Regions from separate parts of the Vreelandella sulfidaeris Esulfide1 genome, predicted to be linked through region 3. Evidence: predicted binding sites of a transcription regulator. Region 3 holds the regulator's gene; each other region holds the start of a gene.
What was found. The regulator LexA, encoded in region 3, represses DNA repair genes until DNA is damaged. The targets are predictions, from matches to a motif close to TACTGTNTANNTANACAGTA.

Region 1 (9,727 bases), 2.0 Mb from region 3:
GTGGTCGGTTGGCGTGAAGATTTTTCTCAGGCAGACCCTGATAACTATGCCCGCTATCTGGAACGCTTTCCGGAAATCGAATCAATACCTACCTTTGGTGGGTTTAAGGATGGCACCTTTGATGTTGAACAGGCCGCCTCGCTCACCCCCGACGTCGTGCTGATGAATATCGAAGCAAAAGCCGCCACGGAAGACGCTGCCTACGACGATAAGTTGGCACAACTTGGCATCCCTATTGTCTATGTGGATTTTCGTGAGGATCCGATAGAGCACACGATTCCTTCCATGCGCATTATCGGCCAGATTATGGACGATGAAGCCGCGGCCGAAGAATTCATCGAGTTTGCCGAGACACAGTTGGCACGGGTAACCGATGTGATCGCCGAGGCTAATCCAGAACGCCCCAGCGTGTTTATCGACCGGGCAGGCGGCTACTCTGACGAATGTTGCATGAGTTTTGGCCCTGCCAACTTTGGCGAGTATGTCACCCTGGCGGGTGGTAGCAATATTGCCGAAGGAATCATTCCGAAAAGTTTCGGCAATTTGAACCCTGAACAGATTATTGCTGCCAATCCTGATCATGTGGTTGTTACCGGCGGCAACTGGGACGCCTACGTGCCGGGCGGCAACTGGGTCGGCGTTGGACCGGGGTCAGATATGCAAAACGCGCGTGCTAAGCTTGAAGCGCTGACCGAGCGGACCGCGATGACAGGCATTGAAGCGGTGGAATCAGGTAACTTCCACGCCATCTGGCACCAGTTTTACAACAGTCCTTACTACTTCGTGGCCGTGCAACAGCTGGCCAAGTGGCTACACCCCGAGCTGTTTGCCGACTTAGACCCCGATGCCACAATGGAAGAACTGCACGAGCGCTTCTTGCCCATTGATTATGAACCCGGCTATTGGGTCACGCTGAATGACGATTAAAACGATGAGCACCCAAGAGCTCTCCCAGGGGCGAGCTTTTTATCGCACCCAGGTTTTTCGCCGCCAAATCATATTGGCGGCGCTGGTGGTGGCCTTGTTTTTAAGCCTCTGTGTGGATTTAGCTCTGGGCCCAGCCCGCTATAGCCTGAATGAGGTGATCGCAACGCTACTGTCGCCAGATAGCGTCAGCCAGCAGGCGCGGGTAATTCTCTGGGAAATACGTATGCCGGTGGCGCTGATGGCACTCGTGGTGGGCGCCAGCCTGTCGGTGGCTGGCGCACAGATGCAAACTATACTGAGCAACCCATTAGCCAGCCCCTTTACCCTGGGAATTTCTGCAGGCGCGAGCTTTGGTGCAGCCCTTGGGCTGGCGTTTGGCGTAGCGATCATTCCTGCCGCCATTGAGTTTGTGGTGCCGATCAATGCCTTTTTAATGGCGATGGTCACCGCGTTTCTTATTCATGCACTAAGCCTTAAGCGCGGCGTCACGGTCGAAACCATTGTGCTGCTCGGTATTGCGATGGTGTTTATCTTTAATTCGCTGATGGCGCTGATTCAGTTTTTTGCCAGCCAGGAAGCCGTCTCAGCAGTCGTGTTCTGGACCATGGGCAGCTTAACTAAAGCGACCTGGCCCAAGTTCTGGATCGCTCTGGGGATACTGACTGCGGTAATGCCACTGCTGGCCCGCCACGGGTGGGCATTAACTGCCGTGCGCCTGGGTGATGCCAAGGCAGAAAGCATGGGTGTCAACCCTCGCGCGCTGCGCTTAGAAGTGTTGGTGCTAGTGTCGCTGCTCGCGGCTATCGCGGTGGCGTTTGTGGGCACGATTGGTTTTATCGGTCTGGTGGGTCCGCATATTGCGCGCATCTTACTGGGCGAAGATCAACGCTTCTTCTTACCCGGCTCGGCCCTATGCGGTGCGCTGATTCTGTCGGTGGGCTCGGTGATTTCCAAAATTATTATCCCGGGCACCATTATTCCCATTGGCATTATTACTTCACTGGTGGGCATCCCCTTCTTCTTATTTCTCGTGCTTAACCACAAGAAGGCCTCATGGTAACTCTAGAATTAAACCGCGTATCGGCGCGTTATGGGCGTCGCGCCATTTTACAAGAGATAACAACGCCTCCCTTTAAGGGCGGGCAAATTGTGGCCTTACTTGGCCCTAACGCTGCCGGGAAATCGACGCTTTTTCGACGTATTTTGGGCCTACTGAAAGGCGAAGGGGAGGTCATTATCAGCGGCACCAGCGTCGAGCGCCCGGTGGCCTATATGCCCCAGGACACCGGCGCCAGAGCGGTACTAACGGTTTATGAGTCAGTGCTATTGGCGCGCATGCAGGGTCGCAGCCTTAAAGTGCAGCCAGAGGATCTGGCCCAGGTTGACCGTGCGCTTGCTGAGCTTTCGATTACCTCACTAGGCGAACGCGACCTCGGCAACCTTAGCGGCGGGCAGCGTCAGCTTGTCAGTGCCGCTCAGGCGCTGGTGCAGGAGCCTGAGATTTTAATGTTGGATGAACCGACCTCAGCGCTCGACCTCAATCGCCAGATCAACCTGTTATCGGTACTGAGACGGCTGGCGGATGAGCGCAACATGCTAATCCTGGTAGCGCTTCATGATTTAGGTCATGCGCTGCGCTTTACCGATGCTTCGATGGTATTGGAAAACGGCCATCTGATTGCCTGCGGCCCCACCGAAGACGTTATTACGCCCGCGCTATTGCATCAGGTTTATAAAGTCACCGCCCGCATTGAGCCGTGCTCGAAGGGCCGACCTCAGCTTATTGTCGAAGAGGCTATCTAGCCATTAGTCTTAGCCCTGAACTTAAGCCGCCGCCCCTCCATCGCCGCTAGCGCTACCCCGCTTAACATCAGCGGTAGCGCCAGCAGAAAGCCACTGGAGACCGGGATACCAAACAGCACCCAATCGGCGATCACAGGCCAGACGAGCGCCACATACTCAAAGGGAGCCAGCCGCGAGACTTCGGCATAGCGAAACGCCAACGTCATGGCAATGTGCCCCGCCCCGCCAAATAACCCTGAAAGCACTAACAGGCCAAACTCGATGTGGCTAAGTGAGGCCCACCCCAGCGGCAACGTCGCAAGCCCAGCCAACGACGACACTAAAATAAAGTAGAACGCGATGGAGCCAGCGGTCTCGGTACGCGAAATGCGTCTAACGGTGAGTAGCGCCCCCGCGGTGAGCAGCGCCCCGAACGTCCCCAATACATAGCCCAGCAGCCGACCATCGCCCGCTTCGGAATTAAGATTGGGGACGACCAGCACCGCCATGCCGGCCAGCGCCAATACAATGGCGCCCGCGCGATAAAACGAGAACCGCTCGCCTAATAGCAACACCCCGCCCAGCGCCATAAAGATCGGCGCCAGCTGGACTAACAGTGTCGCCTCGGCCACCGGCAAGAACGCCACGGCGGAAAACGAGAAGAACATCGCCGCCGCGCCCAGTCCAGAGCGTAATAAATGGCCCAGCGGGCGGCGGGTGGCTAGCGCTTTAGGGAACTCCCGACGAATCATTAAAAAGATAACGATCGGGAACAGCGCAAACAACGAGCGAAAAAACACCGACTGCCCCACCGGCACGTCGTCACTGACAGCTTTAATACACACCAGCATGCCGGTAAACAGGGCACCTGACAGTATCCGAAGCAAAATGCCCTTTGTGGGCTTTTCCTGAAGGTTATCCATTGCGCGCAGCCTTCCCTAAACAGCAAAAACCCCCGGCGAACCGAGGGTTTTTTGAGACAAACAACTAACGTTTAACCATTATCTCAGACTTACGGCTTCATATCTTCAAAGAAGCTCTTCACGCTGTCGAAGAAACCGGTTTTCTTCGGCGAATGGTTGTGGCTATTGCTGCCGTCAAAGCTCTCCTGGAGCTGGCGCAGTAGGTCGCGCTGCTCATCGTTAAGCTTCACCGGTGTTTCCACTACCACCTTGCACAGCAGGTCGCCGGGCATGCCACCACGCACGGGCTTCACACCTTTACCGCGCAGGCGGAACAGCCTGCCGGTTTGCGTTTCCGGTGGAATCTTCAGCTTCACACGGCCATCTAGCGTGGGCACTTCAAGCTCGCCGCCTAGCGCTGCATCCACAAAGTTAATCGGCACATCACACTGCAAGTGCTTGCCGTCACGCTGGAAGATGTGGTGCGGCTTGATGGCCACCTGCACGTATAGATCCCCAGGCGGGCCACCGTTGACGCCGCTTTCACCTTCACCATTTAGGCGAATACGGTCACCGGTATCGACACCCGGCGGAATCTTGACCGACAGCGTGCGCGTCTCACGTACGCGGCCTTCACCATTACACTTATGGCACGGCACTTTGATGTGCTGGCCAGAGCCATGACAGGTCGGACACGTTTGCTGCACGGCGAAGAAGCCTTGCTGCATACGCACTTGACCATGGCCATGACAGGTAGGACACGTCTCTTTAGAAGAGCCCGGCTCAGCGCCACCGCCATCGCAACGGTCACACTCGATATGCCGTGGAACACGGATATCGACTGTGGTACCGGAAACGGCGTTCTCAAGATCCAGCTCTAGGTTATAGCGTAGGTCGGAACCGCGTGCCGGGGCATTGGGCCCACGACGACGGCCACCGCCTCCACCAAAAATATCGCCAAATACATCGCCGAAAATATCACTGAAATCACCAGCACCAGCACCGCCGAAACCACCGCCACCTTGGCCATCAACGCCTGCATGGCCGAACTGGTCATAAGCAGCGCGTTTTTCGCTGTCGCTCAGCACTTCGTAAGCTTCGGACACATCGCGGAATTTTTCCGCTGAGGTGGTATCGTCCGGGTTTCGATCAGGGTGGAATTTTTGCGCCAGACGGCGATAGGCCTTCTTGATCTCTTTCTGATCGGCCCCTTTTTCGACACCCAGGACTTCGTAATAATCGCGCTTGGACATGGGCCCTACGCCTCCTGGTTAGCTACGCACTCAACTGCACATTTAGCTACATATTTATAACTACGCATTTAGCCACGTGCGTCTTGGCCGCGGAAACAGCAACGCGGGAGTAAGCTCCCGCGTCACCGCTTTCCTTGGCAGAAAGAGGTTGTTACTGCTTTTTCTGATCGTCGTTGACTTCTTCGTACTCGGCGTCAACCACGTCGTCTTCTGGCTTGGAGCCGGTGCTCTCGGCACCTTCGCCGCCCTCTTGCTGAGCGGCTTCTGCCTGCTCGGCGTACATCTTCTGAGCCAGCTTTCCAGAGGCTTCGGTCAATGCATCCAGCTTCTTCTGAATGTTATCGACGTCGTCACCCTTAACCGCTTCTTCCAGCTCACTGATAGCGGTCTCAATCGCCTGTTTTTCGTCGTCAGTCGCTTTGTCGCCTGCTTCTTCCAACGTTTTACGTGTGGCGTGAATCATGCCATCGGCTTGGTTACGCAGCTGTACCAGCTCTTCGAACTTTTTGTCTTCTTCGGCGTGCGCTTCGGCATCGCGCACCATCTGCTCGACTTCTTCCTCGGACAAACCGCTAGAGGCCTTGATGACGATAGACTGCTCTTTACCGGTAGCCTTGTCTTTCGCCGATACGTTCAGGATACCGTTGGCATCCAAGTCGAAGGCGACTTCGATCTGAGGCACGCCGCGCGGTGCCGGCGGAATGTCGGCAAGATCAAAACGACCCAGCGACTTGTTCTGCGACACTTGCTTACGTTCACCCTGAACAGCGTGGATGGTCACCGCCGTTTGGTTGTCATCCGCCGTTGAGAAGGTTTGTGTCTTCTTGGTCGGGATGGTGGTGTTCTTCTCGATCAGCGGCGTCATTACACCACCCAGAGTTTCGATGCCCAGGGTAAGCGGGGTAACGTCAAGCAGCAGAACGTCTTTAACGTCGCCACCCAGTACGCCGCCCTGAATCGCTGCACCAACCGCAACCGCTTCGTCCGGGTTAACATCTTTGCGTGCTTCTTTACCGAAGAAGTCAGCGGCTTTCTTCTGCACCATCGGCATGCGTGTCTGGCCACCGACCAGGATCACTTCATCGATTTCAGAAGCGGACAGGCCAGCATCTTTCAGCGCCATTTTGCACGGCTCAAGCGAGCGCTGAACCAGTTCTTCTACCAGCGACTCCAGCTTGGCGCGTGTCACCTTAACGTTAAGGTGTTTCGGGCCAGTGTTGTCGGCAGTGATATAAGGCAGGTTCACGTCGGTCTGCTGAGCGCTAGAAAGCTCAATTTTGGCTTTCTCTGCGGCTTCTTTCAGACGCTGCATGGCCAGGTTGTCGCCGGACAGATCAATACCGCTGTCAGACTTGAACTGGTCGACCAAGTAGTTGATCAATGCCAAGTCGAAATCTTCGCCACCCAGGAAGGTGTCACCGTTGGTGGCCAACACTTCAAACTGGGTTTCGCCGTCAACATCGGCAATTTCGATGATCGAGATATCGAAGGTACCGCCACCCAGGTCATAAACCGCGATGGTTTTGTCGCCGCGCGATTTGTCCATACCGTAAGCCAGTGCGGCAGCGGTCGGCTCATTGATGATGCGCTTAACGTCTAGACCGGCGATGCGGCCGGCGTCTTTCGTTGCCTGGCGCTGGCTGTCGTTGAAGTAGGCCGGCACAGTGATGACCGCTTCGGTGACTGTTTCACCCAAGTAGTCTTCGGCGGTCTTCTTCATTTTCTTCAGCACTTCCGCGCTAACCTGCGGCGGTGCCATTTTTTTGCCTTTTACTTCAACCCAGGCATCACCGTTATCGGCTTCGGTGATCTTGTACGGCACCATCTTAATGTCTTTCTGAACAACGTCGTCTTTAAAGCGACGGCCAATCAGACGCTTGATAGCATACAAGGTGTTTTCTGGGTTAGTGACGGCTTGGCGCTTGGCCGCCTGACCGACCAGCGTTTCACCATCATCTGTATACGCGATGATAGAAGGTGTCGTACGGCCACCCTCGGCATTTTCGATAACTTTAGCACTGTCACCATCGAGCACAGCCACACAAGAGTTAGTGGTGCCCAGGTCAATACCAATTATACGTCCCATAGCAATACCTCGAATTCGATTGTTACAAAACTGAAAATTAAGTTTTAGAACTGATTTTTTAAAACTCAGTTGCGGGTTTCCCCGCGGGGTTGCCCTTTATTTGGGGGCCGCCGCTGACATTTCAAGGGCTTTTTTTCACTCCCTGTGCAGCCAATGGCTCAATTGGCTTTTTGGCTGACCACTACCATGGCCGGGCGCACTAGGCGTCCATTGAGCAAATAGCCCTTCTGCATAACATCCATCACGGTATTCGGATCAAGGTCTGGGTTAGGTACCATGGTCATTGCTTCGTGCACCTGCGGATCGAAAGGCTCGCCGTGAGGCTCGATGCTTTCGACGCCGAATTTATTGAGCACATCCAGCTGCATTTTCAACGTCATGGAAACGCCTTCACGGTGAACCTCGGAGGCGCCCTCTTCCATTGTCTCAAGTGCTTTTTCCAGGCTATCCACCACCGGCAGTAGCTCTTTCACAAACTTCTCAAGCGCGAACTTGCGCGCTTTCTCAGCTTCCTGCTCGGCACGGCGACGCACGTTTTGTGCTTCCGCGGCGGCGCGCAGGGCTTGATCCTTGGCGTCGGCCAAGCTCTGCTCTAACTCGCCTACTTGGGCAGCCAGCATTTCCGCCTCAGGGTTGTCGACGTTGCCTTCTAACGGCTCCTCATCATTGATCAACCCTTCAAGCTCGCCTTCCATCAAGCGCTCTTCGGCCACTTTCTCAGCCGCTTGTTCAGCGCCCTCGGCTTCATGCTCGTGGCGGGCCAACTCATCATCCATTGGTGTTTGCGGTTCTTTCGCCATGTTGTGCTCCTAAATAACAAGTAGTGCGCTACCACGCGGGCTGCGCGCAAAGAAGTAAGCCGTTAGCTACTCGCTTTTATTGATCATGCACGCTATATGGGGGCCATAAATTCCATCTCAAGAGGTGCATTGAAGTGAGTTATTAACTACTGTATAAATCAACAACTATTGGATAAGTACCCAGCTCCTATGCTGTTCCGCCTTGGGAGGCGCCATGCTTACTCAGCTCGCTATTCAAGACTTCGCTATTGTTGATCATTTAGAACTCGATTTATCCGGCGGCATGACGGCCATTACCGGGGAGACCGGGGCAGGCAAATCCATCCTGCTAGGCGCCCTCGGGTTATGCCTGGGTGAGCGTGCCGATGCGGGCAGCGTCCGTCATGGACGTGAGCGCACGGACCTCTCTGCACGTTTCGACATCCAGCACCTGCCCGCTGCCGTCGAGTGGCTTTCGGCCCGCGAACTGCCGGCGGAAGAATGCCTGCTGCGCCGTGTCGTCACTGCCAATGGTCGCTCCAAAGCATGGATTAATGGCCACCCTGCGACTATCTCGGATCTCAAATCTCTCGGCGAGCAGCTGATTCAAATTCATGGCCAGCATGCCCACCACGCCTTAATGCGCGAAGAGACCCATCTTGCGCTGCTGGATGATTACGCAGGCCTGAACGATGCCACTACACAATTAGCCGAAACGTTCCGCGAGTGGCGTAATGCCCGCCGTCAGCTAAAGAAGCTAAGCGAAGAAGGCAGCGAAGTTGAGGCCAAACGGCAGTTGCTGCGCTACCAAGTGGAAGAGCTGGATCAGCTCGGCTTAGCAGAAGGCGAATTAGCCACACTAGAGGAAGAGCAACATACGCTCGCCCATGCGGAAGAGACCTTACGCGAGACTCAGTTTGCCGCTGACTGCTGCGCCAGCGATGAAGGGGGTGCATTGTCATTACTGAATCAGGCCTTCACTCATTTAAGCGCACTGCCGGGCAGTGACAAAGGCACCTTGGCGAATACACTGGCTATGCTGAGCGATGCTCGCATTCAAGTGGAAGAGGCTGCCAGCGAACTCAATCGCCTCGCCAGCACGACCGAATTAGACCCTGAAAGGCTAGCGTGGGTTGAAGAGAGAATGGCCGACGTACATCGAATTGCTCGCAAACATCATGTTGCCCCTGAAGAGCTATGCGCCCTACATGCCAATTTGCAACGCGAAGTTGCGCAGTTAGAAGAAGGTGGCAATGATCTGGAAGCTCTCAGTGCACGGGTCGTTGAGCTACGCGAAAGCTACCGCCAAGAGGCGAAAAAGCTCAGCGAGAGCCGCCAAAAAGCCGCGCTTCGCTTGGGTAAAGAGGTACAGCAACAGTTGGGCTTTTTAGCGATGGGTAAAGCGCGTTTCGAAGTGGAGGTCACCGCGAAAGAGGCGCCGAGCCCTGAAGGTCTTGATCGTGTGCAGTTCTTAATTAGCGCCAACCCCGGCCAGCCCGCAAGGCCGTTAACCAAAGTGGCTTCCGGCGGCGAGTTGTCGCGGATCAGCCTAGCGATTCAAGTCGTCGCAGCAACCCATTCGACGGTGCCTAGCTTAGTATTTGACGAAGTGGATGTGGGCATATCCGGCGCCACTGCCGAAATTGTAGGTCAATTGCTACGTAAGCTAGGTGAAAATGGTCAGGTGATGACCGTGACCCACCTACCCCAAGTAGCGGCACAGGCGCATCAGCACCTGCATATTGAGAAACAGGCCAAACGCGATACAACACTGACCCAAATGGCGCTACTCGACGAACAGGGCCGCATCAGCGAACTGGCACGTATGCTGGGAGGTGTGACGCTGTCTGATCAAACCCTCGCCCACGCACGCGAAATGCTGCACGCTAGCCAGCGCCCGCCACATTGATAAGCGAGAACTGCGATATCGCAGTTACATCAACACAACTATATCCAGCACAATTATATCCAGCACAACAAAACGCCCCTGCCTACTTG
Region 2 (9,727 bases), 1.1 Mb from region 3:
CGTCAACGCGGCGAGTTAGGCATTCATTTTGCCGGCGTGGGGTTGGGCATGATTGTCGCAGCGGTCGCGGTTGAAATGATGCTGCAGCTATCGTTTAGCTGGCAGACTCAGTGGTGGGGCTTTAGCCTGCTGGGGGTGGTACTGCTGGTGCCTGCCTGGCGGTGGCTGCCGCGCCCGGAAAAACCGGTGGTGGGGGCGAACACGGCAAATGCTCAAGCGGCGATGCCACCCACCCGCACCTTTATGCGCTGGATGCTGGCTGCTTATTTTTGCGCCGGCTACGGCTATGTGATTAGCGCTACCTTTCTGGTGGCGATTGTCGAGCGTGAGCCGCTGCTGGCGGGAATGGGCAATTGGACCTTCGCCCTGGCCGGATTAGCCGCCGCGCCTGCGGTAATGCTGTGGGATTTAGTCGCCCGCCGGGTGGGCTATTTGGGTGCATTGATTATCGCCATGGGTATTCAAGTGGTGGGCATCGTGCTGCCTGCCATCACAGCCAATGCGGCGATCGTGCTGCTAAGCGCCGTGCTTTACGGCGGCACCTTTCTTGGCTGTGTCAGCTTAGTGTTGACGATGGCCGGCAGGCTTTATCCGGCAAGCCCCGCGCGGCTAATGGGGCAGATGACCCTGGCCTACGGTGCCGCGCAAATCTGCGCCCCGGCGCTAACGGGCATGTTGGCCGAAGCCTCCGGCCATTACGGTGTTGGGCTTTGGCTGGCAGGCGGCTTTGTAACGCTCGGCGCCGTACTACTGGCCTGTTTACGTCGCGTGGACCAAACCGCCCAGCGTTTGGATGCCGCCGCTAAAGCCACTGTCTATGCCTAAGGAGTGGGAGCTAATGGGGACTTAGTGGGCATTGCTCGCGAAATCCTCTAGCATGAGCCCCTTTTTCTGACAGGATAACTGGGCAAATGACCACGTCTGGGCAACCTCGCACTCAGTGGCTAGGCCGCTGGGGGTTTATATTAGCGGCAACAGGTTCAGCGGTTGGGCTGGGCAATATCTGGAAATTCCCCTATATCACCGGGGAGTTCGGCGGTGGTGCCTTCGTGCTGGTCTACCTGGCCTGCATTTTTGCCGTGGGTGTACCGGTAATGATGACCGAAATCGCCTTTGGGCGGCGTGGGCAGGGCAGCCCGGTGGATGCCATTCGCCGTGTGGTTAATGAGTCTGGCCGCGCATCGGCGTGGTCGCTGGTCGGCTGGATGGCCATGCTCTGCGGCTTTATGGTCCTGTCATTTTACGTCGTCGTGGCGGGCTGGTCGTTTTCTTATCTGTGGAAAATGCTAACGGGTGGCCTCGCGGGCAGCAGCGTCGATGATATGGCCGCAGTGTTTGGCGCCAATAACGCCAACCCACTGACGCTGGGTTTCTGGAGTACGTTAGTCACGCTGCTGACCATGCTGATTGTCGGCAAAGGCGTACAGAAGGGCATTGAGAAAAGCGTGAGCTGGATGATGCCGGGCTTGGTGATCATGCTCGTGGTGCTGATTGGCTTTGGCATGTTCTCCGGCGGCTTTGGCGATGCGGTCAGCTTCCTGTTTTCGTTTAACGCGGGCAGCCTTTCCAGCGAAGGCCTGCTGGCAGCGCTTGGCCACGCCTTCTTTACGCTCTCTCTCGCCTCTGGGGCGATTCTTACTTACGGCAGCTACCTGCCCAAAGGTGCCTCGATTGGCCGCACCACGGTGAGTGTTGCCGTGGCGGATACGGTGGTAGCGCTCATGGCGGGCCTGGCGATCTTTCCGGTCATTTTTGCCAACGGTATGAACCCCGGCGAAGGCCCCGGCTTGATCTTTATGAGCCTGCCGCTGGCCTTCCAGGCGATGCCGCTGGGCACGCTGTTCGGCAGCCTGTTTTTCTTAATGCTTTCTATGGCGGCGTTGACCTCGGCAATTTCCATGGTCGAAGCCACGGTTTCCTGGCTGTGTGATAACAAAGGCCTCTCGCGTCCGGCGGCCTCGTGGAGTACGGGTATTGTGCTGTGGTTAATCAGTACCCTGGCGATGTTGTCGTTTAATCTGGGCGCTGACTGGACGCTGGCAGGCAAAACCTTTTTCGACTGGCTGGATTACCTGACATCACGCTGGATGATGCCGCTGGGTGGCCTGGGCATGGTGGTGTTGGCGGGCTTTGTATTGAAGAGCGATACTTTCCGCGATGAACTAGGGCTTGCGCCGCTGCCCTATGCACTATGGCTAACCATGGTGCGCTACGTTAGCCCGCTCGGCATTGTGGTGATTTTTGTCGATGCGCTGGGCGTCTATCAAGTTTCATTTGCAGCGCATTGGCCGTGGCTGTTGGCAATTTTGGTGGCGATGGTGGCGCTGGGTGAAACCCTAAGCCCGCGGCTGCGCTCTGCGCTTCGCACTGGCTAGGGTTTGTTGCTCGCGCTGCTTTGTCTTTTCCTTCGCCTCGGCGGCGGCCAGCGCGCCGGGGTGAGTGCCCACTTTCATCAGCTCATCCCAGCGCGTGGTAAAGCGGTCAGAGCGGTGGGCGCAACGTAACTGCCAAGCCGCTGGGGCATCCGTCATACCAAAACTGATCGTGCCTTGCCCCATGCGCTGATTGATTTGGTCGACCGTGGCCATCAAAAACGGATGGCGATCACGGGTGGGCGGATGTAGCAGCGAAAGCTGATACTGCTCAGCGTCCACTAAATCGAGCAACATCACGCCCGCCTTCATAAACCGATAGCGGGGGCGGTGAATCTGCTCAAGCCCCTGGCGTACCGCGTCAAGAATCACTCGGGTGTCGTCGCTAGGTGAGGGCAGGGCGATGAGCGCTTGCGGAAAATATTGCGGTTGGTCACGGCGATGGCGGTTGGTTTTAAGAAATACCATTACCGCCCGGGCCAGGCTGCGCTGTTCGCGCAGTTTTTCAGCGCTACGCTGGGCGTGACGACGCAGCGCGTTATGCACTTCTGTAAAAGCGCCCGTCATTTGGCCGAATGAGCGAGAGGTCATAATGCGCTGGCGCGGTTGATCCAACGCGTTCATCTCCAGGCAGGGGATGCCGCGCAGTTCAAGCGCTGTGCGTGCCAACACCACCGAGAAGCGCTTGCGCAGCAGCTTTTCATCACTTTCACGTAAATCCCAGGCGGTGTTGACGCCGCCGATGGCTAAGCGCTCGGCCAGCCGACGACCAACGCCCCATACACTGCCCACCGGGGTGCGTTTTAGCAGTGCCTCGGTGGTGTGGTCTTGTCCATTCAGCAGGCAAACGCCTTCGTAGTGGGGGTCTTGCTTGGCAAGGTGGTTGGCCAGCTTAGCGAGCGTATGGGTCGGGGCCAGCCCGACACAGACCGGTAAGCCTAGGTGGCGGCGAATACGCTGGCGCAACTGCCGCCCCAGCGCCTCACATTGCTCTGCCGTTAACCCTTCTAAGTAGACGAACATTTCATCAATCGAGTAGGGGGCGATCTCTGGGCAGGCGTCACGCAACAATTGGGCTAGCCGTGCCGACATATCGCCGTAAAGCTCATAGTTAGAGGAGAGCAGATGGATCTCGCCGCGCTGGCGCAGCCCTTCAAGCTTGAAAGCTGGCGTGCCCATGGGAATGTCCAGCGCTTTCAATTCGGCTGAGCGCGCGATGACGCAACCATCATTATTCGACATAACGCCGACGGGCCGGCCTTCCAGGTGGGGCTGAAAAACGCGCTCGCAGCTGACATAAAAATTATTGGCGTCGACTAATCCGATCATCACTCTTCCTTAGCTCAACGTAAGTACTCGTGCACCACGGCACGCACCACACCCCATAATTGGCAGTCGCTGCCCTCAAGAGGAACGGGCGGGTAGTGCGGATGGGTTGAACATAGATGTGGGGTGCCCTGGTAAAGTGCGTAGCGTTTAATCAGCGCTTCGCCTTCCAGCATCGCGACCAAAATATGGCCCAGGCGCGGCTCAATACCACGGTCAACGATGAGTAAATCACCCTCAAAAATACCCCAGCCTTCCATGCTGTCGCCGGTGGCGGTGACATAAAACGTCTCGGTGGGGTTTTTGACCAGCCGGGTATTGAGATCCAGCGTGCACGGCTCGTAATCCTGCGCAGGCGAAGGAAAACCGCTAAAACCCGCGCGGCCTAAAAAAGTTAAATGCGGCAACGGCTGGGCGCTTAACGGCAAGGCGGGGGTAAAGTGAGATAGTTGGCCCGGCATTGTCGGTATCCTGATGTTTAAAGTATTGTATGAATATACAGTATTTTTTAACAGGAAAGAAAATGCAAATGGGTTGCGAGTTAAAGGTAACTAATCTTCTGTGATGACTGTCCACTCGGTCAGCATTTAATGGCTGGCTCAACATGAAGCACGCTCATGCACGACCTGACGCGGATGCGATGAAAGTCGCCTCAGGCTGCGTTATGATAGCGGCCTCGCTTCTCCCATGATGACCCTTTCTCGTTACGAGGTGCCCGCCGATGTTCAGCCGCGATATGACAATTGCCGGATTCGATGATGTGCTGTTTGATGCCATGCAGAAAGAGGTGGCGCGCCAGGAAGCCCACATCGAACTGATTGCTTCTGAAAACTACGCCAGCCCCCGCGTACTGGAAGCCCAGGGCAGCCAGCTGACCAATAAATACGCTGAAGGCTACCCCGGTAAGCGTTACTACGGCGGCTGTGAATTTGTCGATATCGCTGAAAACCTGGCGATCGATTACGCTAAAGAGCTGTTCGGCGCGACCTACGTAAACGTACAGCCGCACTCCGGCTCGCAAGCCAACAGCGCCGTTTTCCAGGCATTGGTCAAGCCAGGCGACACCATTCTAGGCATGAGCCTGGATGCCGGTGGCCACCTGACCCACGGCGCCAAGCCGAGCTTTTCGGGCAAGCACTACAATGCCATCCAGTACGGCCTGAATGACCAAGAGCTGATCGATTACGAACAAGTGGCCCAGCTTGCCCGTGAGCACAAGCCCAAAATGATCATCGCCGGTTTCTCAGCCTATTCACAAATCGTCGATTGGGCCAAGTTCCGCGAGATCGCTGACGAAGTGGGCGCTTACTTACTGGTCGATATGGCCCACGTCTCAGGCTTAGTTGCGGCAGGTGTTTACCCAAGCCCCTTGCCCCATGCCCACGTAGTCACCTCCACCACGCACAAAACCCTGCGCGGCCCGCGTAGTGGCGTAATTCTCTCCGCCGAAAACGACGCCGATATCGAGAAGAAGCTTCAGTCAGCCGTATTCCCCGGCGGCCAGGGCGGCCCGTTGATGCACGTGATCGCGGCTAAAGCAGTGTGCTTCAAAGAAGCCATGGCGCCCGAGTTCAAAACCTACCAGCAGCAGGTAGTCAAAAATGCCCAGGCAATGGCCAAGGTGTTTATCGAACGCGGTTACGACATCGTTTCCGGCGGCACCGAAGACCACCTCTTCCTACTCTCACTGATCAAACAGGGCGTCACCGGTAAAGATGCCGATGCGGCGCTAGGCCGTGCCCACATCACCGTGAACAAGAACGCCGTGCCTAACGACCCGCAAAGCCCGTTCGTCACCTCTGGCCTGCGCATCGGCACCCCGGCGGTAACCACGCGCGGCTTCGGTGAAGAAGAGTGTACCCAACTCGCTGGTTGGATCTGCGACATTCTCGACGTACTGGCCAAAGGCGAAGACACCAGCGCTATTGAAGCCCAGGTGCTGGATAAAGTAGCTGAGGTTTGCGCGCGTCTGCCTGTGTATAAATAAGCGACGCCTGCTATAAGTAGCTAGCCCAGCGTTCGATAGAGCCGCTGAAGACCACACTCTTCGGCGGCTTTGTCTTTTACGGCTACTGTAAGTACATATTGGAGGCTTCACCTGCTGATGGCCTGCTACGCCGTTTGTGCTGAATTGGAGCGGGTGGAGGGCAGCGTAACCTTGGCTTTCCGACCAGGTAGAGGGGCAGAAAGACTCGCCCCGCTTACACTGGATAAGGTACCATTGCGCGCGTTCTGCGCTGGCTTAGCTGTCGTAAAGGTACATGTCCCTCCTTGCGTTGGGATGAGCTAAACCAAGAGCATCATTAACCGTGCGGCCAATGGGCATTCTATTAAAATCGCAGTGACCGAACGCAGTAAGCCATGCAGTAAAAGGCGCCGCCTGTGCGCCAAATGCTAATTAAGGCTAGGGCCCGGGGAATGTCCAGAAAAATCCCCGGGCGGTAGCGTGCCTGAAAGGTTTTTAAGAAGCAGAGTTATGAGAGTCTCCGCTATTTATACCCTGCTCATAGGCGCGGTAGAGTTAAAAATTTGATGTGATTCAGAAGTGGTCACCGCTACCGCCCACAACCTTTAGACGCTAATCTGCAATTAGCAAGAAGGTCGGCTCAACCCTTATTGTATTTTTGTGAGGGCAGCGCGATAGCCGCTGGAAAGCAGTGCTAAAAAAGGGTGGACTCCAAGCCTTTATAGGAGGCCAGCTTGTTGGGCGATTGGTCATCTACAAAGTATCACCCACGACAACAAAGAACCTAGCACTTGTTCACGTAGTGCCTATCATTAAGAAAATGTATCATATCGATCAATTGACAACTGCAGCATGCACAAATAATTAGCTGACTAGCTAAATTAAAGCATGAGGCATATACCTAAAAAGGGCACGGGAAGGCGTCCGGAATATCCCCGGGCGGTAGCGTGCCTTTATTTTGATTACCCCTTACTGGCGAAATAGCATGAATCAATCTCCTCCTCATGAGCCGCAGCGCTACCCTTCAAACGACGAAATTTCCTTGGTTGATCTTGCTAAGATTCTGGTCAAACGCTGGAAAGCCATGGTGTTAGTCTTTCTTGTCATTGTGCTTGGTGCATTGGCCTATGTGCTGCTAACAGAGCGCTCCTATGAATACGTCTCAATTTATCAGGTGGTAGAAGAGGCGCCCGGACGTGCCCTGGAAACACCAGCTTCCGTATTGGCTAAGGTTAATAGCCTCTATATTGGATCAGAGACGCGTAAACTCAGGGAGTCGGCAGGATTGGAGAGTCTACCCTTTGAAGTGACTGCAGATAATCCTAGCGACACTTTGCTTGTCCGTTTGTATTCGGAAGCGAGTACGCACAATCATGAATTGGTAGCTCAGATGCATGAAGCATTGCTATCTCGCATGATGGAAGAGCAAGGTGATCGTCTTGAGAGGCAGCAGGCCGCCCTTGAGCAACAATTACAGAACACTGAAGCTACTTTGGAGTCCGTCGCGCAGACCAGTACCGAATGGGGAAGTGAACTGGCCGCTAGCTACACGGAACGCTTGGCCGATATACGGCAAGATCTCACTCAGTTAAGCGAAGGTGAGGTTGTGCAGGTGTCAGTGCAAAGCCTTGAACCTGCTGGTACCGGCCGCAGTTTAATTATGATTTTGGCATTGGTATTTGGCGGCATAGCGGGGATTATGATGGCATTCTTTGCTGAACTTGTTTGCAGAGTCCGTGAAAGTTTAGACGCGGAAAGTAAATAGCGTACTTTTTCTTTAAGTTAATTTTTTAAATTTAAATAATATTAATCTAAATGTTGGCTATTGCTACTTAGTCTGAGTTGAATAGGTGTAAAAATGAAGTTTCTTATTACAGGCGGTGCTGGGTTTATAGGTTCAGCAGTCATCAGGCATATTATTACCAACACCTCAGACGAAGTGATTAACCTTGATAAACTAACCTATGCTGGCAACTTAGAAAGCTTGGTTGAGTTCAGTGACAGCGAGCGGTACGCCTTTGAGCAAGTGGATGTTTGTAACCTTGCTGAAGTGAACCGAGTATTGGCCCGACATCAGCCAGACGCCATCATGCATTTAGCCGCCGAAAGCCACGTAGACCGCTCTATAGATGGTCCGGCGGACTTTATCGAAACCAACATTATTGGCACCTATACCTTACTGGAAGCTGCTCGCATCTACTTTCAATCTTTAGATGTCGACCGTAAGGCAAGCTTTCGCTTTCATCATATAAGCACGGATGAAGTCTACGGCGATCTCCCCCATCTCAGCAAAACACCGAACGCAGAAGAATATCTATTTACTGAACAAACTAGCTACGCTCCAAGCAGTCCATACTCGGCGAGCAAAGCCAGCTCCGACCACTTGGTACGTGCATGGCAGCGCACCTACGGCCTACCAACGCTGATCACTAACTGTTCAAATAACTATGGCCCCTATCACTTCCCCGAGAAGCTGATTCCACTGGTAATTCTTAATGCTTTAGAAGGTAAGCCGTTACCAGTTTACGGTAAAGGCGAACAGGTGCGTGATTGGCTCTATGTGGAAGACCATGCCCGGGCGCTCTACCAAGTAGTCACGCAAGGCCAGGTAGGGGAGACCTATAACATTGGCGGTCATAACGAAAAACAGAACATCGAAGTCGTCCGCACCATCTGTGATATCCTGCAGGAACTCCATCCGCAGGAACGCAGCTACCGTGACCTGATCACTTTTGTGAAAGACCGCCCTGGTCACGATATGCGCTACGCCATTGATGCCAGCAAAATTCAGAAAGAACTAGGCTGGGCACCAGAAGAAACCTTCGATACTGGCATTCGTAAAACCGTGCAGTGGTACCTAGAAAACCAAAGGTGGTGCCAACGAGTACAAGACGGTAGCTATCAAAGAGAACGTTTAGGAGTAAATGCATGAAAGGAATCATTCTGGCTGGCGGTTCCGGCACGCGTTTGTATCCAATTACCAAAGGCGTCTCTAAGCAGTTGCTGCCTATTTACGATAAGCCAATGATTTACTACCCGCTTTCAGTATTGATGCTGGCCGGTATCAGTGAAATTTTAATTATCTCCACTCCTGAAGACCTGCCCAACTTTGAAAAACTGTTGGGTGACGGCAGTAACTTCGGTGTAAAGCTCAGCTATGCCGAACAGCCCAGCCCAGATGGCTTGGCGCAGGCATTTATTATCGGTGAAGACTTTATTGGTGATGACTGTGTTTGCTTGGTTTTGGGTGACAACATTTTTTATGGTCAGGGCTTTTCTCCCAAGCTGAAGCATACCGCTGCACGCACATCCGGCGCCACTGTATTCGGTTATCAGGTGAAGGACCCGGAACGCTTTGGCGTGGTGGCTTTTGATGAAAACAACAAGGCTATCTCTATTGAGGAAAAGCCTGAGCAGCCCAAATCCAGCTATGCGGTTACCGGCCTGTACTTCTACGATAACGATGTGGTGGAAATTGCTAAGCAGGTGAAGCCTTCACACCGCGGAGAGCTGGAGATTACCAGTATTAATCAAGCTTATTTAGAACGCGGTGACCTGAACGTAGAGCTTCTAGGACGTGGCTTTGCATGGCTAGATACGGGCACCCATGAAAGCCTGCTGGAAGCGGGTAGCTTTGTGCAAACCATTGAGCATCGCCAAGGATTGAAAGTGGCGTGCCTAGAAGAAATTGCCTTCAATAACGGTTGGCTAAGCAAAGAGCAGCTAAAAGCACAGGGGCAAGCTTTGAGCAAGAACGGTTATGGCCAGTACCTGCTCAAGCTGGCAGGGGAAACATAATGAGTGGCTTAGTAAAGCTGATAGACCTTCTCTCATTAGGTGATGACCGCGGATCATTGGTCGCGCTTGAGGCTAATAAAACGGTTCCGTTCGATATTAAACGTGTCTACTACATATTTGGTACCAAGGCAGAAGTTGCTCGGGGTTTTCATGCGCACAAGGCACTCAAGCAGGTAGCGGTGTGTGTGACAGGCAGCTGCCGCATGGTGTTGGATAATGGCAAGCATAAAGAAACAGTATGGCTTGATTCACCGACTAAAGGGCT
Region 3 (9,727 bases):
AAGCTACCAGCCAGGCTGAGTCGTGGCCAAAAGTAGTGTTAACCGGTGCACAAATGCTGTTTGTAGCGTTTGGGGCTTTGGTATTAGTGCCCCTTTTGACTGGCCTTGACCCCAGTGTCGCCCTCTTCACCGCCGGTGCTGGTACGTTGATATTTCATGCAGTCACTAAGCAGACCGTGCCCGTTTTTTTGGCTTCATCGTTTGCCTTTATTGCGCCTATTCAAGGGTCGGCGGCGAGTTTCGGCGTGTCGGCCACGATGGGGGGCCTAATGGCGGCAGGGTTAGTGTATGTGGCTATCTCGCAAGCGGTGCGATTAAAAGGAACCGCATGGCTGCATCGCTTACTGCCGGCCGTGGTGGTCGGACCGGTCATTATGGTCATTGGCTTGGCGCTTGCGCCTGTAGCGGTCAGCATGGCAACAGGTGAAACCAGTGACAACATAGGTTATGGTTCGGCGATTTTTCTCTCCATGAGCAGCTTGCTAGTCACGCTGGTGCTGGCCGTTTTTGGGCGTGGTCTAATACGCCTAATCCCGATTATGGGCGGTATTGTCACCGGCTACGTTTTAGCACTAGTGATGGGAGTAGTGGACTTTACGCCAGTGCGCGAAGCGGCATGGCTTTCAGTGCCCAGTTTTACCGCACCTAGTTTTCACTGGGCCGCTATCCTATTTATGATCCCGGTCGCCATTGCCCCGGCGGTGGAGCATATTGGTGACATGGTGGCGATAGGGTCGGTGACCCGCAAAAACTATCTGGAGAAACCCGGCTTACATCGCACCCTGTTAGGCGATGGGTTGGCTACCAGCGTGGCTGCGCTGTTCGGCGGGCCGCCCAATACGACTTATTCTGAAGTTACTGGAGCCGTTACGCTGACTCGAGCGTTCAACCCCAAGTACATGGTCGTGGCAGCGATTATTGCGATTGTGCTCGCATTTGTGTCTAAGCTTGGCGCGCTACTGCAAACCATTCCTGGCCCGGTGATGGGGGGTATCATGACGCTGCTATTTGGCTCTATTGCAGTCGTTGGTATGAACACGCTTGTACGCGCAGGGCAATCGCTGACAGCACCCCGCAATTTAGTGGTCGTCTCGCTGATATTGGTATTCGGAATTGGCGGTATGCAGTTTGGTGGCGGTCAGTTTACGCTGCAAGGCGTGAGCTTGGCTGCGCTCGTGGGGATTGTGTTGAACTGGCTGTTGCCTCAGGAAAAAGAGGGCGAGTGACGTCGTCCTCTTTAGCGCTTGTGCATTGTGTGCATGGTATCGTTGACAGGATAGCGCTCAAATAGAATAAGGAGTGCCGGCTGTATGGCTAATGAACTAACCGCATCCTTTCCCATTCTGGGGATTGCCGCCTGGAGTGGTACGGGTAAAACGACGCTACTAGAGCAACTGCTGCCACGCTTGCGCGAGCAAGGTTTAAAAGTGGCTGTCATTAAACATGCGCATCATTCGTTTGATGTCGATCAGCCAGGTAAAGATAGTTATAAGCTGCGCAGTGCCGGCGCGGCACCGGTTTTAATAGCCTCCCGCCAGCGCTTTGCGTTAATGCAGGAGACCCCCGGCCTTGAAGAACCTGATTTAGCCCAGTTAGTGGCCATGATGGCGCCGCATAATCCAGATTTGGTGATTGTCGAAGGCTTTAAAGAGTGGCCGATTGCTAAGCTGGTGCTTTACCGTGAAGGCATTGGGGACCAGGCCATTTTAACCGGCCCATGGGTTAAGGCGGTCGCGCTGAATGCGCCAACGCCTATCAATTTGGCCACTGGGGTGACTCAGTTAAACCTTGACGATAGCGACGCAATAGCGCGCTGGATAGTGGACTGGGTAAGCACGAAAAAGTAACACGCTTGCTTTAAGGGCCGTGCAATTAAGAACTCTGCCCATAAGAACTCTGCGCTCATAAGTACTCTGGCTTCCAAAAGGAAAGGTGACCAACATGCATCTAACCCACCTCAACACACGTGGCGAAGCCAATATGGTGGATGTCGGCGATAAACAAGAGACACGCCGCGAAGCGGTCGCCTCGGGACGTATTGTCATGCAGCCTGAGACGCTGAAGCTGCTTAGTGAAGGTGGCTTGCCCAAAGGGGATGTACTGGCCACTGCGCGTATTGCGGGTATCCAGGCAGCAAAGCGTACCCATGAGCTGATTCCCCTCTGCCATGCATTAGCACTGTCAAAGGTATCGGTTGAATTCGAGATCGACATGGCTGGGTCTTGTGTTCATGTAACCTCTTTGTGCCGCTTGAATGGCCGCACCGGCGTTGAAATGGAAGCGCTTACCGCCGTCTCGGTGGCCTGTTTGACTCTTTATGATATGTGCAAAGCGGTCGATAAAGGCATGTGTATAGAGGCCATTCAACTCGACAGTAAACAGGGCGGCCAGCGCGGTGATTACCAGCGCATGAGTGTGCAGGCGCCAATTGTCACTGGTGATGGTATGTCGGGAGAGGTTAGTTTAGGTGAGCGTTGCCCGTCACCCTGCGTGCGGGTTAAGTTTTTGGCCGAATTACGCGAGCGAGTAGGCGAAAGCGAAGTGATCGTCGGTCTGGATCAGCTTACTAGCCGCGATATCAGTGGTTTAAAAGCAGCGCTGGCTGAGCGCGATGGTCGGTTCAAACTGCTTACCGATCAGCGTACGCTATGCGCCATTAACCAAGTGATGGCAAACGATGATGCACTAGTGACCGACGATGATGAGGTGGCGTTTTTTCCACCGGTCACAGGGGGCTGAGTGTGAATACTAAGATGGATATTAAGGTGGCGATTCAAGCAGCGCCTTTCTCGATGAGTTATGGGTATGACGATGCGCTAGCAGGACGCAGTGATGTTGGCGCAGTGGTGAGTTTTACCGGATTGGTGCGTGATTTTAACGAAACACCTGACGTGACAGGATTAACGCTAGAGCACTATCCAGGAATGACCGAGCGCACCCTGACCGACATAGGTGAACAGGCATGGCAGCGCTGGTCGTTACAGGCAGTGCGTATTATCCACCGGGTGGGTTATCTTGGGCCGGGCGACCCGATTGTGCGCGTACTGGTTGCCAGCGCCCATCGCCGTGAAGCGTTTGAAGCCTGCGATTTTATAATGGACTTCCTAAAAACCCAGGCGCCTTTCTGGAAAAAAGAGCACTCTACTCAAGGCGAGTACTGGGTTAAAGAGCGGCATTCCGACCAGCAGGACGCGGCGCGCTGGGCCTAACGACTGGAGAGCTCAGGCATTTCTGCGGCCATAATTTGTAGGTGCACGCCGGGCAGGTGCTGCATATGTTCTGCTAGCCAGTGAATTAGGCGAGGCTGTAACGCATGGCGCAGATCGGCAAGCGTATCAGCAGCAATTTCATCAAGCTGATCATCTAGCCAGTCGCTAAAGCTATCTTCATCCAGCGGGCTAGCACCTGATGCGTCCAGCATCAAACGACCGATACGCGCCCAGCCTGTGGCTGTGGCTGTTACTGGCAGTGCCAGGTACAAGCTGCCATGGCGAGTCGTACTGGCGTCGCTCACTTCCAAGCCGGGATGAGGCACTACACTGTTTTGGCTGACAATACAGGGCGGCTGTGGGTATCGTGCTTCGCAGCGTAATCCATGACTATCAAAGCAGATTAGATCGCCGTTGACGGGTGTCAACGGAGCACTAATGCCTAGCTGGCCAGCAATCGACTGATGAGCCTGCTGATGGCGGGCTTCGCCATGCACAGGCATAAGATGTTTTGGCCTAACCCACTGATAAAGCTTAATGAGCTCGTCTTGAGCGGGATGTCCGGTGGCGTGCAGCTCAGGGTGATTGAACTCGTCATAGATACTGACACCTAGATGCGTTAAGCGCTTTTTGAGTTGCTCAATAGGACGCTCGTTGCCTGGAATAGCTTTAGCCGAAAATATGACGTTATCGCCTGGTTGAAGATCGACAAAAGGATGACGTCCCTGAGCAAGACGCTGTAGCGCGGCGCGGGGTTCGCCCTGGCTGCCGGTAGCAATAATCACTACTTCATTGGGGGGTAAATACCCAAGGTCATGATTGGGTACCAGCGGCGGTAAATCATCCATATAGCCAAGCCCGCGGGCGACACTGACCATGCGCTCCATAGAGCGGCCCATTAAGCTAATACGGCGACCAGACTGTTGGGCTGCGCGTCCTATTGCAAGCACTCGGGCAAGGTTGCTAGCAAAACAAGAAACTACCACACGGCCCTGGCAGTTGCTGAGGGTCTTTGTGAGTGCTCGAGCAACATCCCCTTCACTGCCAGAGTGACCAGGCATAGGGGCGTTGGTGGAGTCGCCCACGACTAAATCAATGGGGGCAAGCGCTTTGAATTGGGCTGCGTTCATCGGCATGCCAATGAGTGGCTCGGGATCGAGTTTCCAGTCACCGGTATGTAAAATGCGATAGCCACCGGCCATCATCATCAGCGCACAGCTTTCGGGAATTGAATGCGTTAAAAGTAAATAGCGCAGCGTGAACGGGCCACTTTCTAACGCCTCGCCCGGTTCGATGACCTGGATAGCGGCGCTGCTGAGTTGATGTTCAGCAAATTTAAGCCGTAACAGCCCTGCCGCAAGCGGGGTGGCATAAATGGGACAGTTCCACAGCGGCCATAGCCAAGCAACAGCGCCAATGTGATCTTCATGTCCATGAGTGATAAACAGTGCTTTCGGCACGATGCCCAGTGCCTTCGGTGTATCAACATTGGGCACCTGGAGCGGCGAGTCGGGGAGGTCTTGGCGAATCATCATGCCGCAGTCAACGGCAATCCAGTGATCGTCATAGCCGTATAGCGTTAGATTCATACCAATCTCACCGCATCCCCCCAGCGGCAGCATGCGCAGCGGCGGACGACGACGGGGACGAATTTGAACGCGTGGTGAATGCATTAGTTATGAAAAGCCTAAAAAGTAGTGCCTTAACTATACGGGAAGGCAGGGGCGGCTAACAATCATCCATGGCCTTCCGATACACTATGCAGTCTGGTTAACATCCTAAGCCGCTGGTTTGTAATAATTACCTTAGAAGCAGGTCAAGAGTAGCTCACATGTCTCATTATTATCGTTTAGTTGTGTCCTGTCCTGATCGGGTGGGTATTGTTGCGCGAGTATCGAGTTTTATTGCCCAGCAGGGTGGGTCCATCACTGAAGCAAGTCAGCATTCAGATTTAGAAACTGGCTGTTTTTTTATGCGTTACGAAATATTGGCGGATTCCGTGGGCATGTCGATAGAAGCGTTACGTGTTGCATTTGAACCGGTGGCCAGCGAATTCAATATGCAGTGGTCACTGGTCGATACCCAGAAGCGACGGCGAGTGGTGCTAATGGTGTCGCGAGAGTCGCACTGCTTGGTAGATCTGCTTTATCGCTGGCAAGCGGGTGAGCTGGATTGCGATATTGTCGGTGTTATTTCTAACCATGACGATATGCGTTCACTGACTGAATGGTATGGCATTCCCTACCATCATGTTCCGGTTGATCCTGAAAACAAACAGGCGTCGTTTGCGAAGGTACAGGTTGAAATTGACAATGCGCGTGCTGATTGCATCGTGTTGGCGCGTTATATGCAAATTTTGCCACCTGAATTATGCACGCGTTATGCGGGGCGAGTAATTAATATTCATCACAGTTTCTTACCCTCGTTCGCTGGCGCTAAGCCTTATCACCAGGCTTACCAGCGGGGAGTTAAACTGATTGGAGCTACCTGCCACTACGTAACGGAGGAACTCGACGCAGGTCCTATCATCGAACAGGATATTCATCGCGTTAGCCACTGTCATACGCCCACCGATTTAGTACGCTTCGGCCGTGATGTGGAGAAAGCGGTGCTCGCTCGGGGATTGCGGTGGCATTTAGAGGATCGGGTACTGGTCCATGGCAACAAAACTGTGGTGTTTAGTTAATAGTTATTGAACCGAGAGGCCACCATGTCATTTGCGCAAAGTGTATTAGCGCCCTGGATGCTGCTGCTTACCTCGCTCCTCTCGTTAGGAGTTGTTGCTTGGGTAATTAGTCGGCGGCCGTGGCAGGCCTTGAGGGGAGACGTCGCGCTTCAGCACCGTTGGCTAGGCGCGACGCTGGCGGTGGTGTTGATGTGGCAACTGCGTGCTCAGGCGGTTGATTGGCTAACGTTGCACCTGGTCTTTACGGTATTGCTAACACTTGTGTTTAAGGCGCCCCTAGCGCTGATCAGTAACGTACTTATCAATATTGCTATGGTATTGATCGGTCGCAATGAGTGGATGCTGCTGGGAGCTAATATTCTTGTCACCGGAATAGTGCCTGCTGCGATCATTGGCACGGTATGGCGGTTGGTAGATCGGCGCCTACCGGATAACCTGATGGTATTTCTTTTTGTCTGCGGCTTTTTCGGCTCTGCATTGGCAACGCTGGGAGGAGGGTTAGCTGCAGTGTTGCTGATAGTCGTCGCGGGTACTGATCCTGATGCTGTCTATTTGGCTCAGGAGTATGCGCGCTTCCTACCGCTATTAATGCCATCCGAGGCGTTACTAACCGGCATGTTGCTTAGTATTCTGCTAGTTTACCATCCTGATTGGGTGGCCACTTTCAATGACCACCGCTATATCGACCTGCAGTAACGCCTGTTTTAGCCGAGCGCCTGCCCGTTACCACCGCGAATGACACCGACGCCGACGCCTTCGATATCGAGTGACTGGAAGCGCAGATCTATTTCGATTGGCGCAAAGTCGGAATTTTCTGCAAACAGGGTTACCTGATGCCCCTGGCGTTTGAAGCGTTTAACGGTCACTTCATCCTCAAGACGAGCCACCACGATCTGTCCATCACGTACCCGCTCGGTGCGGTGAACTGCCAACAAGTCACCTTCTAAGATGCCGATATCTTTCATTGATAAACCACGTACACGCAGTAGGTAGTCAGCTTTTGGGGTGAAGTATTCTGGTGGTAATGGGCAGTAGCGATCAATATGCTCGGCGGCCAGTATAGGGCTGCCTGCCGCCACTTCTCCAATCACCGGTAGCCCTGTGGGCAGCGGCTCTACATTGGAGGGTACGGTTGTGGTGGCACTATCCAGGGCTTCTTGGGGCTCTTGGTTGGGCAGGCGGATGCCGCGAGAGGTATTGCGGATAATGCGAATAACCCCCTTGCGCTCAAGTGCGCGCAGGTGTTCTTCAGCCGCATTAGGAGAACGGAAGCCAAGCGCTTTAGCAATCTCGGCGCGCGTAGGAGGGTAGCCAAATTCGCCCATGGTCTTAACGATAAAATCAAAAACATGCTGTTGACGAGCGGTTAGCGGACGCGACATACCAGACTCCATAATTTGTAAATTGATAGTGAATTGACAGTAACAAGATAAACGTCGAATTAATCGATAAGTGTTTAAGTATACAGTATGTTCCTCTGTCCAGTATATGGCCTGTCAATCCTCATTTTCTCTACGCGGGCAATTTTAGTCATCGTTTTAAACTAAGTTTTTGCTTATACAAGACGCCATATTTCATTAGTAAATCAAGCGTTGAGCCTGCCAAGTTTATAGAATAGTATTTTGCTATGTTTTAAACACTTGTTTCCCTGGAGAGCGCTATGGCTCAGTCTGATACGGTGACCCGTATACTCGATACCGCTGAAGTGCTGTTTGCAGAGCGTGGTTTTGCTGAAACCTCGCTGCGCAACATCACTAGCAAAGCGCGCGTCAACTTAGCAGCCGTGAACTACCATTTTGGCTCTAAGAAAGCCTTAATACAGGCTGTGTTTTCTCGCTATCTAGATCCTTTTACAGTGCGTTTTCACACCGCGCTTGATGAGCTTGAAGCCCAGCATAAAGGGCACGTTGTGCCGCTTGAAACGTTACTCGAAACAATGGCAACAACCGTCCTGGCTGTGCCGGCTGAACGCAATAGTCTCAAAGTATTCATGCGCTTACTAGGACTGGCCTACAGCCAAGCACAAGGGCATCTTCGACGCCATATTCAGCAAGAGTATGGCGATGTGTTTGCCCGTTTCACGGAGCTTGTGCGTCAGGCGACACCAGACCTGCCTGACGCGGAACGCTTTTGGCGACTACACTTTATGCTTGGTACCGTGATATTTACTCTGTCAGGACTCGATGCATTGCGAGATATCGCGGAAAAGGATTATCACGAGCAGGTCACTGTGCGGGATTTAGTAAGGCGGTTGCGTCCGGTGGTAGTTGCTGCCATGAATGCACCGTTACCTCCTGCCCTCGAAGAAGGAAAACATGCGAACGCCCAAGCTAGCTGAGCTACCTCCAACTGAAAACATCTGGTTGGAGATTGATACCAGTCAACAGCTACTGCGCTGCTGGCGGGGCGCGAAAGTGCTTCATGAATACGCGATCTCTTCCGGTGCCGCCGGTAATGGAGAGCAAAATGGGAGTGGTAAAACACCCCATGGTTGGCACTATGTACGAGCCGCTATTGGTGCTGATAGACCGGAGAATGCCGTTTTTCGGGGCCGACGCTGGAATGGTGAGGTATTTTCACCTGCGCTAGACGAGAGTCATCCAGGACGTGACTGGATTTTAACCCGTATTTTGTGGCTTTGCGGGTTAGAAAGGGGAGTGAACCGCGGAGGCCAGGTAGACTCTCAACGGCGCTATATCTACCTGCACGGTACGCCACCTGATCAGCCGATGGGTGTTGCTGCTTCCCATGGCTGTATCCGTTTACGTAACAGTGATTTGCTGACTATCTTTTCGTTAGCAGTGCCGGGTACCCCGGTTTGGTTGCATGGCGGTCGGCAGTGTTTTGACGAACCAGGCTGTGACTGACAGCAACAACCGTTAATGTGTCTCAGATTTTGACTCTGCTAGACGATCGTCTAGAATCATCGCCCCTTTTAATGGACCTATCACGATGACTCAACCGTTAGGCCCGGTCATGCTGGACCTTGAAGGCCCTAAATTGACGGCTGCAGAAAAGCGCTTACTACTTGAACCGACGGTAGGGGGCGTTATTTTATTTGCCCGTAATGTCGAGAATGGCTATCAGGTTCGCCAACTCTGCAGCGATATTCGCCGTGTGCGTGCTGATTTACTGCTGGCAGTCGATCAAGAGGGCGGACGCGTTCAGCGTATTAAAGAAGGGTTGACCCGTCTTCCTGCCATGGCGCGCATTGGCGAGCGCTATCGCGACAATCCCGAGGATGGCTTGGCGTTAGCAAAAGATGCTGGGTGGTTATTGGGAATGGAAATGGCCGCCTGCGGGTTGGACTTAAGTTTTGCTCCCGTACTGGATGTTGAAAGCGGTGTCTCAAGTGTTATTGGTGATCGCAGTTTTAGCAGTGATCCCCAACACGTAGCGCAATTGGGCAGCGCGTTTATTCAGGGCCTACACGATGCAGGTATGGCGGCGGTGGGTAAGCACTTCCCTGGCCATGGTGGGGTAGCCGCAGACTCTCACATCGCACTGCCGGTGGATGACCGTCCGCTAGAGGATATTAAACGGCATGACCTGATACCCTTTGCCCAGCTAGCCACACAGCTAGAAGGCGTGATGCCTGCGCATGTGATTTACAGTGCTTTCGATAAGCGCCCAGCAGGATTTTCACCTAGTTGGCTCGGTATGTTGCGCGAATCGCTGGGGTTCAAAGGCTGTGTGTTTTCCGATGACTTAAGCATGGCGGGCGCCCACGAAGCGGGCGATCCTAAAGCGCGCGCTCAGGCGGCGCTAGCGGCAGGCTGCGATATGCTGTTGGTATGTAATGATCGTGCTGCCGCGCTAGAAGTGATGCTGG

Region 1: a site for LexA is predicted at 7,898-7,917, ahead of recN (DNA repair protein RecN). Genes of this name have one in related genera too.
Region 2: a site for LexA is predicted at 4,183-4,202, ahead of ACW44H_RS05600 (LexA family protein). Genes of this name have one in related genera too.

What each region holds. Positions count from the first base shown of each region.
Region 1 is NZ_CM133364.1:310,978-320,704, reverse strand. Features, by position in the region: gene ACW44H_RS01560 (ABC transporter substrate-binding protein) at 1-927, shown strand, start outside; gene ACW44H_RS01555 (FecCD family ABC transporter permease) at 932-1,987, shown strand; gene ACW44H_RS01550 (ABC transporter ATP-binding protein) at 1,981-2,730, shown strand; gene ACW44H_RS01545 (DMT family transporter) at 2,727-3,632, opposite strand; gene dnaJ (molecular chaperone DnaJ) at 3,722-4,864, opposite strand; gene dnaK (molecular chaperone DnaK) at 5,016-6,950, opposite strand; gene grpE (nucleotide exchange factor GrpE) at 7,109-7,750, opposite strand; gene recN (DNA repair protein RecN) at 7,965-9,638, shown strand.
Region 2 is NZ_CM133364.1:1,197,043-1,206,769, forward strand. Features, by position in the region: gene ACW44H_RS05585 (YbfB/YjiJ family MFS transporter) at 1-825, shown strand, start outside; gene ACW44H_RS05590 (sodium-dependent transporter) at 912-2,375, shown strand; gene ACW44H_RS05595 (Y-family DNA polymerase) at 2,337-3,701, opposite strand; gene ACW44H_RS05600 (LexA family protein) at 3,716-4,159, opposite strand; gene glyA (serine hydroxymethyltransferase) at 4,420-5,685, shown strand; gene ACW44H_RS05610 (Wzz/FepE/Etk N-terminal domain-containing protein) at 6,650-7,429, shown strand; gene rfbB (dTDP-glucose 4,6-dehydratase) at 7,523-8,596, shown strand; gene rfbA (glucose-1-phosphate thymidylyltransferase RfbA) at 8,593-9,462, shown strand; gene ACW44H_RS05625 (sugar 3,4-ketoisomerase) at 9,462-9,727, shown strand, end outside.
Region 3 is NZ_CM133364.1:2,287,389-2,297,115, reverse strand. Features, by position in the region: gene ACW44H_RS10730 (uracil-xanthine permease family protein) at 1-1,226, shown strand, start outside; gene mobB (molybdopterin-guanine dinucleotide biosynthesis protein B) at 1,311-1,847, shown strand; gene moaC (cyclic pyranopterin monophosphate synthase MoaC) at 1,942-2,739, shown strand; gene moaE (molybdopterin synthase catalytic subunit MoaE) at 2,754-3,209, shown strand; gene ACW44H_RS10710 (ribonuclease J) at 3,206-4,798, opposite strand; gene purU (formyltetrahydrofolate deformylase) at 5,041-5,895, shown strand; gene ACW44H_RS10700 (energy-coupling factor ABC transporter permease) at 5,920-6,591, shown strand; gene lexA (transcriptional repressor LexA) at 6,600-7,277, opposite strand; gene ACW44H_RS10690 (TetR/AcrR family transcriptional regulator) at 7,556-8,233, shown strand; gene ACW44H_RS10685 (L,D-transpeptidase family protein) at 8,211-8,762, shown strand; gene nagZ (beta-N-acetylhexosaminidase) at 8,848-9,727, shown strand, end outside.